3 regions of the Streptomyces sp. NPDC030809 genome follow, and region 3 is predicted to be linked to each of the others. Evidence: riboswitches for the same ligand, from Rfam matches in the RefSeq annotation. Region 3 holds a riboswitch; each other region holds the start of a gene.
The links. Region 3 has a riboswitch for cobalamin ahead of ACZ407_RS21750 (ribonucleoside-diphosphate reductase subunit alpha). Riboswitches for the same ligand answer to the same signal wherever they lie in the genome.
Positions count from the first base shown of each region.

Region 1 (6,014 bases), on a different contig from region 3:
GCGGTGTCCACCCAGAGCCAGGTGCTCTCCTCGCGGGTGAGCACGTCCTGGGCGTCCTCGGGGTCGGCCCCGTCGTGCTCGGCCAGCCAGAGCAGGGCGTAGGGGCGCAGGGTGGGCTCCTTGACCGCGGCCCGGACCTCCGGTTCGGCGGGGGCGCCGACCACGCGCAGGGCCTCGAAGGCGAGCCCGCGCACGAGCGCGTCCTCGCCGCGGGCGGCCTGGAGGAGCTCGGTGACGGCGCTGCCGACGGGCCGGGCGGCCAGCCAGGCGCGGTACTCGGCGCGGGCGGGTCCGGGGGTGAGCCGGGCGCAGCCGCGGAGCATGTCGGCGGCGGACCCCTCGATGTTGCCGGCCGGGCTCTGGGCGGCGACGCAGATCTGCTCCAGCTTGACCCAGACCGCCCAGCTGCCGAGGGGGGTGAGGGTGGCCCGGGCGGGACCGAGGGTGAGCGCGTCCACGGCGCCGAGGCAGCCGAGGGCCCAGCGCAGCAGGCGGGCGAGGGTGGCGGCGTCCGGGGCGGCCGCCTCGGGGTGCGCGGCCTCCTCGGCGGTGCCGTCGTAGGGGACCTCGCAGCGCTCGTCGCGGAGTTCGGCCACCCGCTGGCCGAGCATGTCGAGCAGTACGGGGACGGTGACGGGGCCCGCGGAGAGCTGGAGCAGGGAGAGCAGCTGGGGCATGGCCTCGACCACCTCGGCGACGGCGGCCGGTGCGATGCCGTCGGGTGCGGGGTGGATGAGGGACCAGGCGTCGAAGACGGCGACCCAGCCGCGCAGCACCGCCGAGTCGTCGCGGTCCCAGGCGTGCAGCCGCCAGCCGGGGCGGGCGCTGCCGCCGTGCACCTCGACGAGTCCGGAGAGCCGGGCGCGGTCCCAGCCGACCCGGACCTGGCCGGACGTCAGGCCCAGCCGGGCGGAGGCCTGTTCGACCTCGGCGTCGCCGAGCAGCGGGCCGGTCGCGGTGGCTTCGGCGGAGGGGCGGGCGGTGCGCTGCTCGGCCCAGCGGGCGAGGCGGGCCGCGTCGGAGAGTGAAGCCCTGGCCCGGCGGGCGAGTTCGGCCGTGCCGGGAGTCCCCTGCGGCGGGCGGGGTGCGGGCCGGGTTCGCCGGTTCGCCACCGCCGTGCGCGCCTCCGCGATGGAACGCGGCGGGACGAGTCGGAGTCTGGAGTCGCGAGCCAACTGCTCATCAGGCTTTCGGGACGTCACGTGAGCAGTCTCGCCGGTCGGCCGCCGAAAGCCCAAACGGAATCGGCCGTTGCCACTGCGGACATACGGCTCACAACAGGACATTCGAGACCGTTGCGCTATCGATACGCCGGAACTCCGGCGGAACGTCACATCAGAGGGGTGAGGAACCGCCGGAGCGCCTCCTCGTACGCCTGCGGTGCGGCGTTCCACATCGCCCCGTGCGGGGCGTCGGCCACGGGATGGAGGGTGACGAGTCCGGGGCGGCGCTCGGCGAGGCTGCGGGAGAGCCCCCAGGGGGCGAAGAAGTCCCCGGGCCCGTGGAAGATCAGGACCGGTACCCGCAGGGCGGCGGGATCGGCGGCCTCGGGCAGCCGGTCCCCGCGCAGCCCGGCCCGGCCCTCGGCGGCCCGGACGGCGAGCGGGACGAGCGGGGCCGGGGTGCGCCGGGCGGCGGCCAGGGCGCGCAGGGTCAGGTGCCAGTCGAGGACGGGCGAGTCGAGGACCATCCCGGCGATGCGGTCGCGCAGGGCGGAGCGGGACGCGGCGTGCAGGGCCATCGCGGCCCCGGTGGACCAGCCGTGCAGGACGACCCGCTCGGCGCCGAAGCGGACGGCGTAGCGGATCGCGGCGTCGAGGTCCCGCCATTCCGATTCGCCGAGGTGGCCGAGGCCGTCCGGGGAGGCCGGGGCCCCGAGGTCGTTGCGGTAGGCGAGGGCGAGGACCGGCAGCCGGTGCCGGTGCAGGAAGGGCATGAGGTTCATGGGGTGCTCGCGGGTGGTGCCCAGCCCGTGCACCGCGATCACCCAGGTCCGGCGGGCGGCGGGGACGAACCACGCGGGCATGGCGCCCAGCTCCCCGGGCACGTCCACGTCGGCGTGGTCGAGGCCGAGTGCGCTGCGCGGGTCGCCGAGGTGGAGCTGCGGGGTGAGCCGTACCCGGGTGCCCGGTTCGAGGCGGCCGTGGGTGACGCGCAGGAGCCGGCGGACGACGGTGTCCGGGTCGTGCGGGGCGTCGGCGAGCACGGGGCCGACCACGGCGTGCACCCCCGGGGCGTCGAGTCCGTAGACCCCGGGGAGCAGTGCGGTCAGGGAGCGGGTGAGGGCCACTCGCCCGTCGGCGGCGGAGTGGACGCTCAGCCGGGGCCCGCCGGGCAGGGGCCGGCCGGGAGCGGGCCGCAGGGCGGCGTCCCCGGCGAACCGGCCGGCGGCGACCGCGGCCGCTCCGGCTCCGATCAGGGTCGTGACGGCCGCTGCCGTCGCTGTAGCGGTGCGCACGGCTCCAGTGTCGGGCGGGCCGGTCGGACCGGCCAGTCCGCGGAGTGATCCCGGTCTCCCCGGAGCAGCCGCCGATCCCGTCGGAACACCCCCCGAAGCCTTCCGGTTGCATTCCGTTTACCTGCGCCTGACCTGCACAAACACGGGGGAAAGGGAGGGATTCCGATCGAATCGCCCAGGGAGGGAGGGGTCGGCCTCCGAATCGGTACACCGAGCCGCCCGTCCCAGTTCATCTTCTGTTCACTCAGGTTGCCTACGGTCGCCGTGCCACTGACCTCAAACAGAAGCCTGGGTAAATGGAGCACATAACGCTTCTCCTCGGGATCGTGATCGTCACCGCTCTCGTGTTCGATTTCACGAACGGTTTCCACGACACTGCCAACGCGATGGCCACCACCATCTCGACCGGCGCTCTCAAGCCCAAGACGGCGGTGGCCATGTCCGCCGTGCTCAACCTCGTCGGCGCGTTCATGTCCGTGGAGGTCGCCAAGACGATCTCCAAGGGCCTGGTCAACGAGGAGGGCATTCAGCCAGAGGTGATCTTCGCCGCCCTCGTGGGCGCGATCCTCTGGAACCTCGTCACCTGGCTGGTGGGCCTGCCCTCCAGCTCCTCGCACGCCCTGATGGGCGGCCTGATCGGTGCGGCCGTCGCCTCCGCGGGCCTCGGCGCCGTCAACGGCGACACCCTCGTCACCAAGGTGCTCATCCCGGCCGTGGCCGCCCCGGTCGTCGCCGGCGTGGCAGCGATGCTGGCCACCAGGGTCACCTACCTGTTCGGCGGCAAGGTCGGCGAGAAGACCTCCGCCAAGGGCTACCGGGCCGGGCAGATCGCCTCGGCCGGCCTCGTCTCCCTCGCGCACGGCACCAACGACGCGCAGAAGACCATGGGCATCATCACCCTGGCGCTCATCGCCGGCGGCGCCATCGCGCCCGACGCGAACCCGCCGGTCTGGGTCATCCTGTCCGCCGGTCTCGCGATCGCCATGGGCACGTACCTGGGCGGCTGGCGCATCATCCGCACCATGGGCAAGGGCCTGACCGACCTCCAGCCGCAGCAGGGCTTCGCCGCCCAGACCTCGGCCGCGACGGTCATCCTCGCCTCCTCGAACCTGGGCTTCTCCCTCTCCACCACCCACTCCTGCTCCGGTGCGGTCATGGGCGCCGGCCTCGGCCGCAAGGGCGGCGTGGTCCGCTGGTCCACCGCCACCCGCATGTTCGTCGCGTGGGGCCTGACCCTGCCGGCCGCGGCCCTGGTCTCCGCCGGTGCCGAGCTGGTCATGCGCACGGGTGACATCGGCGTCATCGCCGTCACCGTCTTCCTCGTCGGCTCCTGCTTCGCCATCTGGCGGATCTCGCGCCGCCAGGTCGTCGACCACCACAACGTGAACGACACCGACACGGACGACGAGACCCCCGGCGTGGTCACCACCGCCATCGCGGCCGTCACCCCGCCCCCGGCGGGCACCACCGCCGCCGTCACCGACGAGGACCTGAAGGCCACCATCCCGGCCCCGGCCCCCGCCCACGGCGAGACCCCGGCCGCCCCGGCCGCCGCGGTCTGACGGCCGGACCAGAACAGAGGATCAGCAGCATGAAGATCGACTGGGCAGCTCTCGGCTCCGTCTTCGGAGTCAGCCTCGGCGCCACCGTGGCCCTCGTGGCCCTCTTCACCATCGGCCTCGTCGGCCTCTCGAAGCACGAGGCCGCCGTCGAGCAGGGCGGCACCGCCACCGTCGCCCGCACCGGTGCCTACGCCGCCTTCGCGCTCTGCGCCGCGGCCGTGGCCTACGGGATCTACCTGATCGTCAGCTGACGACCGCGGAAGCTCCCCCTGAGGACTCCTCCGGGGGAGCTTTCGCGTACCCGCGGGGAGCGCACCGCAGGGCCGGTGTGCGCCCCCGTCGCCGTCCGGCCGCGGTCCGGCTGTGGGCCTGCGCACACTGCGCCTTCGCAGGTCAACGGCGAGTTGACGGGCCATTGCGGTGCGTGGTGGACTGCCCGGGCCAACACGGCGGCAGGAGAGGAAGTCCGGTGCGAATCCGGCGCGGTCCCGCCACTGTCACCGGGGAGCTCTCCCCCACCGTGCGTCACGGCCCCGCGGGGCTGGAAGGCCGGGGGAACAGCCGATCCGGGAGCCAGGAGACTCTCACCGCCGGTCACGTCGAACCAGGGCGCGGACCCTGAGTGAGGACATACACGCCATGCGTGCCGATCGCGTTTTCGCGTACGGCGCGGCGGCCGGGCTGATCGGCGACCGGATCCTGGGCGATCCGCGCCGCGGGCACCCCGTCGCCGCTTTCGGCCGTGCCGCCGCCGCCGTGGAAGGCGTCCTGTGGAAGGACGCGCCCCACGAGCAGCGCGCCCGCGGCGCCCTGCACACCCTGGTCTGCGCCGGGGGCGCGGCCGCCCTCGGAGCACTGGGCGCCCGCGCCGTGCGCCGCCGGCCGGCCGCCCTGCGGATCGCCCTGACCGCCGCCGCCACCTGGACCGTCGTCGGCGGCACCTCGCTGGGCCGGGAGGCCCGGGCCATCGGCGGGGCGCTGGCGGCCGGGGACGGGGAGGTGGCCCGGGAGCGGCTGCCGCACCTGTGCGGGCGCGACCCGCACTCCCTCGACGAGCAGCAGATCGCGCGCGCCGTGGTCGAGTCCGTGGCCGAGAACACCTCCGACGCCGTGGTCGGCGCACTCGTGTGGGGAGCCCTCGGCGGGGTCCCCGGACTGCTCGCCTTCCGCGCCGTCAACACGCTCGACGCGATGGTCGGCCACAAGTCCCCCCGGTACCTGCGCTACGGCTGGGCCTCCGCCCGCCTGGACGACCTGGCCGGCTGGCCGGGCGCCCGGCTCACCGCGGCCGCGGCCGTACTGGCGGGCCCGGACCGTCGGGGGGCGGTCCGGGCCTGGCGGGCCGACGCGCACAAGCACCCGAGCCCCAACGCCGGCCCGGTGGAGTCCGCCTTCGCCGGCGCCCTCGGCGTCCGGATGGGCGGCACCCTCGCGTATGCGGGCCGGGTCGAGCACCGGGCGGTGCTCAACGGCGCGGCGGGCCGGCCGGTCGAAGTCGCCGACATCGAACGGGCGGTACGGCTCTCCCGGCGGGTGACCTGGCTCGCGCTGGGCGCCTGCGTGGCGGGCCGCTCGCTCGTCTCCTACGCACGGAAGGGACGCCGATGAGCACGGGGGCACTGGGGGGCGGTCTGCTGGTCGCCGGCACCACCTCGGACGCGGGCAAGAGCGTGGTCACCGCGGGCATCTGCCGCTGGCTGGCCCGCCAGGGGGTCAAGGTGGCCCCCTTCAAGGCCCAGAACATGTCGCTCAACTCCTTCGTGACCCGCGAGGGCGCAGAGATCGGCCGGGCCCAGGCGATGCAGGCCCAGGCGGCCCGGGTGGAGCCGACCGCGCTGATGAACCCGGTGCTGCTCAAGCCGGGCAGCGACCGCAGCAGCCAGGTGGTGCTGCTGGGCAAGCCGGTCGGCGAGATGAGCGCGCGCGGCTACCACGGCGGGCGGCAGGAGCAGCTCCTCGGCGTGGTCACGGACTGCCTGGCGCAGCTCCGGGGC
Region 1 is NZ_JBVIDV010000014.1:61,439-67,452, forward strand. It holds gene ACZ407_RS19625 (hypothetical protein) at 1-1,202, opposite strand, end outside; gene ACZ407_RS19630 (alpha/beta hydrolase) at 1,331-2,458, opposite strand; gene ACZ407_RS19635 (inorganic phosphate transporter) at 2,755-4,020, shown strand; gene ACZ407_RS19640 (hypothetical protein) at 4,050-4,271, shown strand; cobalamin riboswitch at 4,480-4,603, shown strand; gene ACZ407_RS19645 (cobalamin biosynthesis protein) at 4,660-5,628, shown strand; gene ACZ407_RS19650 (cobyric acid synthase) at 5,625-6,014, shown strand, end outside.
Region 1: it holds a riboswitch for cobalamin, as region 3 does, so the genes downstream of both, ACZ407_RS19645 (cobalamin biosynthesis protein) here and ACZ407_RS21750 (ribonucleoside-diphosphate reductase subunit alpha) in region 3, are expected to answer to the same signal.

Region 2 (6,014 bases), on a different contig from region 3:
AAGAAGGCCATGGCTCAGATGGGCGACCCGTTCGTCACCGGCCCGGTGGCCGAGGCGGTCATCGCGTCCAAGGACGCGAACCACGACGGCCTGCTCAGCTTCGACGAGTTCTGGGCCGCGCTGAACAAGTGACGCCCGGCCCGGACCCCGGCGGCCGACGGCCGCCGGGGGTCACGGCCCGTCCGTCCCCGGCCCGTCCGCGGGCCCGTCCGCCCCGCCGCCGGCATCCCCGGCATCCCCGGCCGCCGGGGCCGCCCCCTCGATGTCCGAGACCTCGGCCAGCGCCTCCTCCAGCCAGCGCAGCCAGAAGGTCTCCAGCCCGGTCCCGCCGTGCAGCACCAGCCGCCGCAGCCGGTCCTCGTCGGCGTTCCGCTCCGGCGGGAAGTCCCGCTCCTCGATGGCCTCGTACATCGCCAGCTGCCGCCGGTGCAGCTCCACGTGCCGCCGCAGCTCCGCGGTCAGCCCCTGCGGACCCACCACGCCGGCCGCCCGCAGCCGCAGCAGCAGCGGGTCCCTGATCTGCTTCGGGTCCTGGCTCTCGCCCACCCAGCGGCTCAGCTCCGCCCGCCCCGCGGGCAGCACCTCGAACTCCTTCTTCTGCCCCCGCGCGGGCGGCCCGCCCGGCAGCACCCGGATCAGCCCGGCCTCCTCCAGCTTCCCGAGCTCGCGGTATATCTGCTGGTGGGTGGCGGACCAGAAGTAGCCGATGGACTTGTCGAACCGCCGGGTCAGCTCCAGCCCCGACGAGGGCTTCTCCAGCAGGGCGGTGAGGATGGCGTGCGGCAGCGACATGCCGCCATCGTAGGGGCGGCCCGCTCCCGGCCGGTCAGGCCGGGCCCGGCTCCCCGGCCCGGCTCCCGCCCCGCTCCCCGGCCCCGGCCCGCAGCCCGTCCGGGAGCCAGGCCGCGAGCTCGTCCGGGGTGCCCGGCCCCGGGGCGTCCGCGGCCAGCAGGCCCCCGGCGCGCAGGAAGGCCGCCACCGCCGGGGCCCAGGCCGGCCGCAGCCGGGCCGCCGCCAGCAGCTCCGCGTCCGCCAGCAGCTCCCCGGCAGGCCCCGTCCGCAGCCCGTCCGGGCCCAGCACCGCGGCGTCGTCCGCCCAGCGCACCGCCAGCTCCACGTCGTGCGTGGACATCACCACCGTGGTCCCGAGGGCCCGCAGCCGCTCCAGCGCGGCCAGCAGCCGCTCCTGCCCGTCCGGATCCAGCCCGGCCGTCGGCTCGTCGAGGATCAGCACCCGAGGCTGCATCGCCACCGCCCCCGCGATGGCGGCCCGCTTGCGCTGCCCGTACGACAGCAGGTGCGTGGGCCGCTCCCGCAGGGCGGTGATGTCCAGCGCCTCCAGCGCCCCGGCCACCCGCTCGCGGACCTCCCGCTCGGGCAGCCCGAGGTTCATCGGCCCGAAGGAGACGTCCTGCTCCACCGAGGCGGCGAACAGCTGGTCGTCCGGGTCCTGCACCACCAGCTGCACCGCGGTCCGCAGCCGGGTCAGGCCCTTGCGGTCGTGGCGCACCGGCTCCCCGTCGAGCAGCAGCCGCCCCGAGCCGGGCCGCAGCCCGCCGCTCAGCAGCCGCAGCAGGGTGGTCTTGCCCCCGCCGTTGCGCCCCAGCAGGGCCAGCGCCCGGCCCGCGGGGATCCCGAAGGACACCCCCGACAGCACCTCGGGCCCGTCCTCGTAGGCGTATCCCGCATCGACCAGTTCCACCAACGGGTTCACAGCCCCAGGCCTTTCAGTACGAGGGTCAGCGCGACCACGGCGCCGAGCAGGGCGGCCGAGGCCGCCAGGAACCGCCAGGAGACCGCCGCCGGCGGGACCAGCACCCGCAGGGTGCCGTCGTAGCCGCGGCCGGCCAGCCCCGCCTGCATCCGCCCGGCCCGGTCGAAGGCCCGTACGAACACGGTGGCGCCCTGCCCGGCGAGGGAGCGCCAGAGCGCCGCGCGGCCGGTGTTCCCCAGCCGGGCCGCCTGCGCCTGCCGGACCTGGGCCAGCGAGTCCAGCAGCAGGAAGCCGATCCGGTACATGACCAGCGCCACGTCCACCACGGGGGCGGGCACCCCGGCCCGCACCAGCCGCGGCAGGACGTCCGACACCGGGGTGGTGAACGCGAACAGCAGCACGCCCAAGGAGCCCGCCGAGGTCCGCAGCAGCAGCTCGGCCGCCTGCCGCAGGCCGTCGGGGGCCGGGGCGAGCAGCCCCGCCGGGCCGCCGACCTGCACCAGCAGGGGGAGCGCGCCCGTGAAGCAGAAGCCCAGCGGGATCCGGAAGGCCCGCCACAGCTGCCGCGGCGCCACCCCGGCGGGGCCGAGCAGCACGCCCAGGGTGGCGGCGGCCACCAGCGGGCCGCCGGGCCACGGCGGCAGGCACAGGGCCGCCACCGTCAGCCCCAGCCCGAGCAGCGCCTTCTCCAGCGGGTGCCGGCCCCGCCAGCGGCTGCCGTGCGCGGCCGCGTCGATGGGCAGCACCGGCTAGGACCCCGCGCCCGGTGCACCGTCCGCGGGGGCGTCCGCGCCGGACGGGGCGCCGGAACCCGCGGCCGCCGCCGCGCGGGCCTCGCCCTGGCGGCGGCCGCGCCGCAGTCCGAAGTAGTACGCGAGCACCCCCGCGCCCAGCGCCGCCTGGAGGGCGAACAGCGCCGACTCGACCTCCCCGGACGGCGGTTCGTACAGCGGGGAGAACCAGGGCTCGTAGCCGGGGTCGAGCTCGGTGATGGCCGCCTCGGCCTGCGCGTCGGCGCCGGTGAACGGCTCCTCCTTGCCCTCGCCGAGGCCCAGCGCGAGCGGCAGCACGGCGAGCGCCGCCACCAGCAGCAGCAGGAGGGTGTTGATCCGTGCGTTCCTGCTCATCGCGCCGCCACCTCCGGACCGGTCGCGGAACCGGCCGGTGCCCCCAGCACCCCGAGCCGGGTCAGATCGGCCTTGCTGGACTGCGTCAGCAGCCGCATCACCAGGACCGTCAACAGCCCCTCGCTCACCGCCAGCGGGATCTGCGTCACCGCGAAGATGCCGCCGAACTTCGCCAGCGCGCCGGGGAACCCGGTGCCCGGGTCCGGGAAGGCCAGCGCCAGCTGCACGCTGGTCACGCAGTAGGTGACCAGGTCGGCGAAGAAGGCGCCGGAGAACACCGCGACCATGAGCGGCGCCCCGGCCCGGCGCAGCAGCCGGTAGGCCGCGTACCCGGCCCAAGGGCCCGCGATCGCCATCGAGAAGACGTTCGCGCCGAGGGTGGTCAGGCCGCCGTGGGCCAGCAGCAGGGCCTGGAACAGCAGGGTGATCGTGCCCAGTACCGCCATGACGGGCGGCCGGAACAGCACCGCGCCCAGGCCGGTCCCGGTCGGGTGCGAGCAACTGCCCGTCACCGAGGGGATCTTCAGGGCCGAGAGCACGAACGTGAAGGCGCCGGAGGCCCCCAGCAGCAACGTGCTCTCGGGGTTCGCCCTGACCTCGCGGGTCAGGGCCCGGACGCCGTGGACGACGAAGGGGGCCGATGCGGCGCCCCAGGCGGCCGCGTGCAGCGGGGGCAGGAACCCCTCGGCTATATGCATGAGTGGGGAAGACCTCTCCAGCACCTCGTGGATGGACAGCGCGCCCCGGCCGGTCTCCTGGCTCACGGGTACTGCCGCCCTGGCTCCGCCTTCCCGGGCCGTGCGGTCTCCCGCAGCAGCCCAGTGGCTTCCCGCAGGAGTGGAGCCGGACTTCCCGATCACAGTGGCGAGGGCCGCACCGGTTTCCCACCGGTTTCCCGTACACCAAGGCCAGATGACCCTAGTCGCCCCGATCCGGCACGTACAACCCGGCCCCGGACGGGGGAGGGGGCGGCGGCCCGTCCGGACCGCCGCCCCCTCGCCGGGCCGTCGCCGGCCTCCGCCCGCCGGCGTCAGCAGACGTTGGCGTGCTTGACGTCCATGACCCAGCGCTCCGGGTTGTGGAGCTTGAACGTCTTGTACTCGGGCCGGGTGTTGAACGCGGTCCCGAAGGTCACGTACCCCTCGAAGTCGCCGGTGAGGGCGATCCCCTTCAGCTTGGGCAGGTTCAGCTTCTTGAGGCGGGGGCCCTTGTAGACCGGCTGCCCGTCGTCGTCGTGGCCCTGGGCCGGGTGCATCCGGATCTCCAGGAAGTGGCGGCCGGGCAGCGGGACCTTCCGGCCGGAGCCGTCGTACCGCAGTTCGGCGACCCGCTTGACGGTGACGGGCGGGATGTACCCCTTGATGTCGACGACGACCCGGTCGAAGGTGCAGTGCGCCGCGTAGCGGGCGTTGACCACCTGCGGGGTCTGGGTCGTCGGGACGGGCTTGTGCGCACTCGGTGCCGCGGCCGGTGCGGCGGCGGCGGAAACCGGGGCCGCGAGCGCGGCGCCGGCGGTCAGCAGCACTCCCGTGGCCACGGCCACGAGACGCTGACGGCGGATGGAACGGTGAGTCATTTCGACCCCCGGATCTCCTGAGGCGGGGACAGTGCTGTCACCAGAGGAGACATCCCCCGCCCCCGGACGGTTGCACCGTTCGGGTGATGGATCCCGGAGCGCGGGCCTGCGGGCCCCGAGGCGCCCGGCCCGGCGGCCGTCGCGGGCGATCACGGCGACCGGGGCGTCCCGGTCGCCGCGGTCCGCGGTCAGGGTGTACCCCGCCCGGGTCTCCCTGCTGTTCACCCCGTACTGGTGGGCCCGCCGGTGGCCGGTGTACAGCGCCGGGTTCCAGGGCCAGTCCGCGTGGTCGTCCTGTCCTCGTCCCACAGCGCGTACCAGAGCACGTCCGGCAGGGCGGCGGTCGCCGCGCTCCGGGCCGCGGTGCCCGGCACGGCCGGAGCGGCCCCGACCCCTGCGCCGGGGGCGGCCCCGCCCGCCGGATGGCGGCGTTGGCGGTCAGCGCCCCGCCCCTGCGCGGCCGTGGCCTGGCGGGGGCGGGGCGTTTCAGGCGGCCGGCCCGGGGTGCGGCGGGATCAGCACTCGATGACGTTGACGGCCAGGCCGCCGCGCGCCGTCTCCTTGTACTTGACCTTCATGTCGTCGCCGGTCTGCTTCATGGTCTTGATGACCTTGTCGAGGGAGACCTTGTGGCTGCCGTCCCCGCGCATCGCCATGCGGGCCGCGGTGACGGCCTTGACCGCCGCCATGCCGTTGCGCTCGATGCACGGGATCTGCACCAGGCCGCCGACCGGGTCGCAGGTCAGGCCCAGGTTGTGCTCCATGCCGATCTCGGCGGCGTTCTCCACCTGCTCCGGGGTGCCCCCCAGCACCTCGGCGAGGGCGCCGGCCGCCATCGAGCAGGCCGAGCCGACCTCGCCCTGGCAGCCGACCTCGGCGCCGGAGATCGAGGCGTTCTCCTTGAACAGCATGCCGATCGCGCCGGCGGCCAGGAGGAAGCGGACCACGCCGTCCTCGTCGGCGCCGGGCACGAAGTTCACGTAGTAGTGCAGGACCGCCGGCAGGACCCCCGCCGCGCCGTTGGTGGGCGCGGTCACGACCCGGCCGCCGGCCGCGTTCTCCTCGTTCACGGCCATCGCGTAGATGGTCGTCCACTCGCTGCGGTGCAGCATCGGGTCGCCCTCGGTGCGCAGCTGGCGGGCGGTGGAGGCGGCGCGGCGCCTGACGCGCAGGCCGCCGGGGAGGATGCCCTCGCGGGAGATGCCGCGCTGCACGCAGGCCTGCATGACCCGCCAGATCTCCAGCAGGCCCTCGCGGATCTCCTCCTCGGTGCGCCAGGCCTTCTCGTTCTCCAGCATCAGCGCGGAGATCGACAGGCCGGTCTCCTTGGTGAGGCGCAGCATCTCGTCGCCGGTGCGGAAGGGGTACTTCAGCACGGTGTCGTCGAGCTTGATCCGGTCCTCGCCGACCGCGTCCTCGTCCACGACGAAGCCGCCGCCGACCGAGTAGTACGTCTTCTCCAGCAGCGGGGCGCCGGTCTCGTCGTACGCGAAGAGGGTCATGCCGTTCGCGTGGTACGGCAGGGAGCGGCGGCGGTGCAGGATCAGCTGGCTGGGCTCGTCGAAGGCGATCTCGTGGACGTCCCCTATCTCCGCCC
Region 2 is NZ_JBVIDV010000020.1:77,602-83,615, forward strand. It holds gene ACZ407_RS25080 (EF-hand domain-containing protein) at 1-132, shown strand, start outside; gene ACZ407_RS25085 (PadR family transcriptional regulator) at 172-792, opposite strand; gene ACZ407_RS25090 (energy-coupling factor ABC transporter ATP-binding protein) at 827-1,714, opposite strand; gene cbiQ (cobalt ECF transporter T component CbiQ) at 1,711-2,460, opposite strand; gene ACZ407_RS25100 (energy-coupling factor ABC transporter substrate-binding protein) at 2,464-2,841, opposite strand; gene ACZ407_RS25105 (energy-coupling factor ABC transporter permease) at 2,838-3,539, opposite strand; cobalamin riboswitch at 3,570-3,763, opposite strand; gene ACZ407_RS25110 (AMIN-like domain-containing (lipo)protein) at 3,872-4,417, opposite strand; gene ACZ407_RS25115 (L-serine ammonia-lyase) at 4,933-6,014, opposite strand, start outside.
Region 2: it holds a riboswitch for cobalamin, as region 3 does, so the genes downstream of both, ACZ407_RS25105 (energy-coupling factor ABC transporter permease) here and ACZ407_RS21750 (ribonucleoside-diphosphate reductase subunit alpha) in region 3, are expected to answer to the same signal.

Region 3 (6,014 bases):
CCGATCATGTGCTGCTCGGCCGGCGTCAGCTTCGCGAGGTCGGCCACGTCCGAGTGGAGATCGACCTCCTCCACGGTCCAGGTGTTCTTGATCGCGTCCCGGTAGCGCTCGTAGAAGTCCGGGTAGCGCATCGGGCGCAGGGTCAGCTCGAAGCCGGGGTCGAGCAGGTTCTGCTTACGGGTGGTGCTCATTACTGGCAGGCCTCGCAGGACTCGGGGTTCTCAAGGGAGCAGGCCAGCGCCTCGGCGTCGAGCGCCTGGGGGAGCTGGGCCGCAGGGGCTGCGGCCGGGACGGCGGACGCGGCCGACGCGGCGCGGGCGATCTTCGTCGCCGGGCGCGAGCGCAGGTAGTACGTGGTCTTCAGGCCCTGCTTCCAGGCGTACGCGTACATCGAGCTGAGCTTGCCGATGGTGGGCGTCTCCATGAACAGGTTCAGGGACTGGCTCTGGTCGAGGTACGGGGTGCGGGCCGCCGCCATGTCGATCAGGCCGCGCTGCGGGATCTCCCACGCCGTGCGGTACAGCTCGCGCACCTCGGCCGGGATCCAGCCGAAGCCGGCCACCGAGCCGGAGGCGTCGCGCAGCGCCTCGCGGGTCTGCGCGTCCCACACGCCCAGCTTCTTGAGGTCCTCGACCAGGTAGCCGTTGACCTGGAGGAACTCACCGCTGAGGGTCTCGCGCTTGAAGAGGTTGGAGACCTGCGGCTCGATGCACTCGTACACGCCCGCGATCGAGGCGATCGTGGCGGTCGGCGCGATCGCCAGCAGCAGCGAGTTGCGCATGCCGGTCTCGGCGATGCGGGCGCGCAGCGCCTCCCAGCGCTCCGGCCAGTGGCGCTCGGCCGCGCTGTTGTAGTGGTCCGGGTGCAGGACGCCCTGGGCGGTACGGGTCTGCTCCCACGCGGGCACCGGGCCGTTGCGCTCGGCGAGGTCCGCGGAGGCCTCGTACGCGGCGAGCATGATGCGCTCGGCGATCTGCGTGGACAGGGCCTTCGCCTCGGCCGAGTCGAAGGGCAGGCGCAGCTTGAAGAACACGTCCTGGAGGCCCATGGCGCCCAGGCCCACCGGCCGCCAGCGGGCGTTGGAGCGGCCCGCCTGCTCGGTCGGGTAGAAGTTGATGTCCACGACCCGGTCGAGGAAGGTCACGGCGGTGCGGACGGTCTCGTCCAGCCGCTCCCAGTCCATCGCGCCGTCGGCCACGAACGCGCCGAGGTTGACCGAGCCGAGGTTGCAGACGGCCGTCTCGCCGTCGTCGGTGACCTCGATGATCTCGGTGCAGAGGTTGGAGGAGTGGACCACGCTGCCGGGCAGGGCGGTCTGGTTCGCGGTCCGGTTGGAGGCGTCCTTGAACGTCATCCAGCCCTGGCCGGTCTGCGCGAGGGTGCGCATCATGCGGCCGTACAGCTCGCGGGCCGGCATGGACTTCTTGGCCAGGCCTGCCGCCTCGGCCTTGCGGTACGCCTCGTCGAACTCGTCGCCGTACAGGTCGACCAGCTCGGGCACGTCGGACGGGGAGAACAGCGACCACTCGCCGTCGGCGTTCACGCGGCGCATGAACTCGTCCGGGATCCAGTGCGCGAGGTTGAGGTTGTGGGTGCGGCGGGCGTCCTCGCCCGTGTTGTCCCGCAGCTCCAGGAACTCCTCGATGTCCGCGTGCCAGGTCTCCAGGTACACGGCGGCGGCGCCCTTGCGGCGGCCGCCCTGGTTCACCGCGGCCACGGAGGCGTCGAGGGTCTTCAGGAACGGGACGATGCCGTTGGAGTGGCCGTTGGTGCCGCGGATCAGCGAACCGCGGGCGCGGATGCGCGAGTAGGACAGGCCGATGCCGCCCGCGTGCTTCGACAGGCGCGCCACCTGGTGGTAGCGGTCGTAGATCGAGTCCAGCTCGTCCAGCGGGGAGTCCAGCAGGTAGCAGGAGGACATCTGCGGGTGCCGGGTGCCGGAGTTGAAGAGGGTGGGGGAGGACGGCAGGTAGTCCAGGCGGCTCATCAGCCGGTACAGCGAGGCCACCTCCTCCACCGCGCGCACCGACTCGTCCTCGGCCAGGCCGCAGGCCACGCGCAGCATGAAGTGCTGCGGGGTCTCGACGACCTGCCGGGTGATCGGGTGGCGCAGCAGGTAGCGGCTGTGCAGGGTGCGCAGGCCGAAGAAGCCGAAGCGGTCGTCGGCCCCCTCCGCGAGGGACTGCTCGACCAGGGCGTCCAGCCGGGCCGCGTGGGCGCGGACGAACTCCGCGGTGCGGTCGGCGATCAGGCCCTCGGCGTGGCCGGTGGCGACGGAGGCCGAGAAGGAGGTCGCGCCCTGACCGGCGGCCTCCTCCGCGATGGCGAGGGTGAGCAGGCGGGCGGCGAGCTTGGAGTACGCCGGGTCCTCGGAGATGAGCCCCGCGGCCGCCTCGGTGGCAAGCCCGCGCAGCTCGGCCTCGTCCGCGTCGGCGCTGCGGCCGCGCAGGGCGGCGGCGGCCACCCGGCCGGGGTCGGTGTCGGGCAGGTCGGCGGTGAGGTCGGTGAGGGTGCGCAGCAGCGCGGCGCCGGGGCCTTCGGCCTCGGGCTGGTCGGACTCGGCGCGCGGTGCGGAAGGCGCGATGGTCACGGTGGGGGCTCTCCCTCGCTCGGCCCGTTGCCTTCGGGGCGGGGTGCGAGCGCGCACGCGGAAGGGGGCGCGCGGCGGCCCGTGGCAGGGCGGGCAGCGCGTCTCCGCATGGCGTCCGCCGGCCCAACCCGCGAGACCCGGACGTGTCTGGACCCGGCTCGGTCGACCCGGGTGCGCTGTCGGCAGGTCTTCGGACTCGCATCGCACAGATCAGTGCATCTCATACCGTTGCGGGACAGTTCCGGATTCCCACCGGATTCCCCTGCGACGACAGCGAGGACGAGCATACATGTGGGGGCAGCCTCGTGTGCGACCCCCTAGATGTTGTGTCCGGCTGATTGCGCTACGCCTTCGCCTGGGGGCTGTACGTGAGCACGGCCTGTTCCGGAAGGGCCCGTTGACCGGCTCGGGGCGGGTACGGCGAAGGGCCCCGCCGGGTGCGGCGGGGCCCTTCGTACGGGGCGGGGAGGGGGTTCAGCAGCAGCGGAAGCCCTCGCGGGGGTCCCCCTCGCGGGCGTCCGTGCGGGCCCGTTCGAACGCCCGCCGGCTCAGGACGGGCGCCTGCGGGTCGTGTCCGCGGGTGTGGGCGACGTAACGGTCGTAGGCCGCCTCGCCGGAGAACTCGCGGACGTAGAAGCGGATCCGGGCGAGGAGTGCGCGGGCGCTCACGGCGCCACGGACTCCCGCTGCCGGCCCCCGCCCGAGTCCAGGCCGGCGGCGGCCAGTTCGGCCCGCTCCTCCTCGGTGGGCAGGAGCCCGGCCGGGGCCACGATCGCGGAGCGGGTGTACGGGGTCTCGTGCAGCCGGACCGACTCCGGGCTGCGGACGGCCTTGATGCAGACCCGGGCGGCGTCCGCCAGCACGACCACGATCAGCAGGGCGAAGAGGGCGGACAGGACCCCGTCCACGGTGGCGTTGGTGACCACGGTGTGCATCTCGTCCATGGTCTTGGCGGGCGGCAGCACCTTGTCGGCGTCGATGCCCGCCTGGAACTTGTCGCGCTGGGCGAAGAAGCCCACCCGCGGGTCCTCGGAGAACACCTTCTGCCAGCTGGCGGTGAGGGTGACCACGGCGTCCCAGGCGAGCGGCACGCCGGTGACCCAGGCCCACTTCAGCCGGCCGGACTTCACGAGCAGGGTGGTGCAGACGGCCAGGGCCACCGCGGCGAGCAGCTGGTTCGCGATGCCGAACAGCGGGAAGAGCTGGTTGATGCCGCCCAGCGGGTCCTTCACGCCCACCCACAGGAAGTAGCCCCAGGCCCCGACGACCACCGCGCTGGTGATCCACACGCCGGGCTTCCAGCTGACCTGCTTGAAGGGCTTGGCCACGTTGCCCAGGGTGTCCTGGAGCATGAAGCGGCCCACGCGGGTGCCGGCGTCGAGGGTGGTGAGGATGAAGAGGGCCTCGAACATGATCGCGAAGTGGTACCAGAACGCCTTCATCGAGGACCCGCCGAACACCGACGAGAAGATCTCCGACATTCCGAGTGCGAAGGTCGGGGCGCCGCCGGTGCGGGAGAGCAGGGTGGCCTCCTCCACGTCCTTGGCGGCCTGGGCCAGGTCCGCCCCGGAGAGGGCGAAGCCGAAGTTCCCGACGGCCTGCGAGGCGGCCTCGACGGTGGTGCCGACGACCCCCGGCGGGGAGTTCACGGCGAAGAAGAGGCCGGGCTCGATGATGCAGGCCGCGATGACGGCCATGACCGCGACGAAGGACTCCGTGAGCATGGCCCCGTAGCCGATCATCCGGACCTGGGTCTCCTTCTGGATCATCTTCGGGGTGGTGCCCGAGGAGACCAGGGAGTGGAAGCCGGAGAGCGCGCCGCAGGCGATGGTGATGAAGACGAAGGGGAACATCGAGCCGGCGAAGACCGGGCCGTCGCCGCGGCTCGCGAAGTCCGTGACGGCGGGCATCTTCAGGGTGGGCATGGCGACGACCACGCCCACGGCGAGGAGGGCGATGGTGCCGATCTTCATGAAGGTGGAGAGGTAGTCGCGGGGGGCGAGGAGCAGCCACACCGGCAGCACCGAGGCCAGGAAGCCGTAGACGACCATCCAGACGACCAGGGTCTCCTTCTCCAGCGTGAAGACGTCCGCGAAGGAGGACTCGGCCACCCAGCCGCCGGCGACGATCGCGAGCAGCAGCAGGGCCACGCCGATCAGGGAGACCTCGGTGACCCGGCCCGGCCGCAGGATGCGCAGGTAGACGCCCATGAACAGGGCGATCGGGATGGTCATGCCGATGGAGAACACGCCCCACGGGGAGTGCGAGAGGGCGTTGACGATGATCAGCGCCAGCACCGCCAGCAGGATGATCATGATGGCGAACACCGCGAGGAGCGCGGCCGCCCCGCCGAACGGGCCGATCTCCTCGCGGGCCATCTGGCCGAGCGAACGGCCGTCGCGCCGGGTGGAGAAGAACAGGGTGACCATGTCCTGGACCGCGCCGGCGAAGATCACGCCGGCCACGATCCAGATGGTCCCGGGCAGGTAGCCCATCTGCGCGGCGAGGACCGGGCCGACCAGCGGGCCGGCCCCGGCCACGGCGGCGAAGTGGTGGCCGAAGAGCACCCGGCGGTCCGTCGGGTGGAAGTCGACACCGTTGTCAAGGCGCTCGGCGGGGGTGGCCCGCGTCTTGTCCACCTTCAGCACGCGGTGGGCGATGAAGCGCGCGTAGAACCGGTACGCGATGGCGTACGAGCCCAGGGCCGCGGCCAGCATCCAGGCGGCCGAGATCTCCTCGCCCCGGGAGAGCGCGAGCACGGCCCAGCCGACGGCTCCCACGAGGGCGACCAGCGACCAGACCGCGATCGACCTGGGCGTCATCCGCCCTGCAGAGGACGGCGAGTCCGGCCCTGCGGCCGAACCCGCCGTGTTCCGTTCCGTGCCGTTTGATCCAGGTTCCGGCATGATCTCGTCCCCTCGTTGATCATCTGCGTGATCGCAGGAATCTACGGGGACCGACCGCTGAACGTAAGCCCCCGTCCGACATCCGTACGAGAGTGTTCTACGGATCAGACGGCGGGGCGCTGGAGTCGGGCAACGAACTTGTATCGATCGCCGCGGTAGACCGAGCGGACCCACTCCACGGGCTCGCCCTCCGCGTCGAGGGAGTGCCGCGACAGCATGAGCATCGGCAGGCCGACGTCGGTGCCGAGCAGGCCGGCCTCGCGCGGGGTGGCCAGCGAGGTCTCGATGGTCTCCTCGGCCTCGGCGAGGTGCACGTCGTACACCTCCGCGAGGGCGGTGTAGAGGGACGTGTACTTGACGAGCGAGCGGCGCAGGGCCGGGAAGCGCTTCGCCGACAGGTGCGTGGTCTCGATGGCCATGGGCTCGCCGCTGGCCAGCCGCAGGCGCTCGATGCGCAGTACCCGGCCCCCGGTGGCGATCTTGAGCAGCCCGGCGAGGGTGTCGTCGGCGGTCACGTA
Region 3 is NZ_JBVIDV010000016.1:99,737-105,750, forward strand. It holds gene ACZ407_RS21745 (ribonucleotide-diphosphate reductase subunit beta) at 1-191, opposite strand, end outside; gene ACZ407_RS21750 (ribonucleoside-diphosphate reductase subunit alpha) at 191-2,590, opposite strand; cobalamin riboswitch at 2,755-2,877, opposite strand; gene ACZ407_RS21755 (YbdD/YjiX family protein) at 3,065-3,259, opposite strand; gene ACZ407_RS21760 (carbon starvation CstA family protein) at 3,256-5,412, opposite strand; gene ACZ407_RS21765 (GntR family transcriptional regulator) at 5,601-6,014, opposite strand, start outside.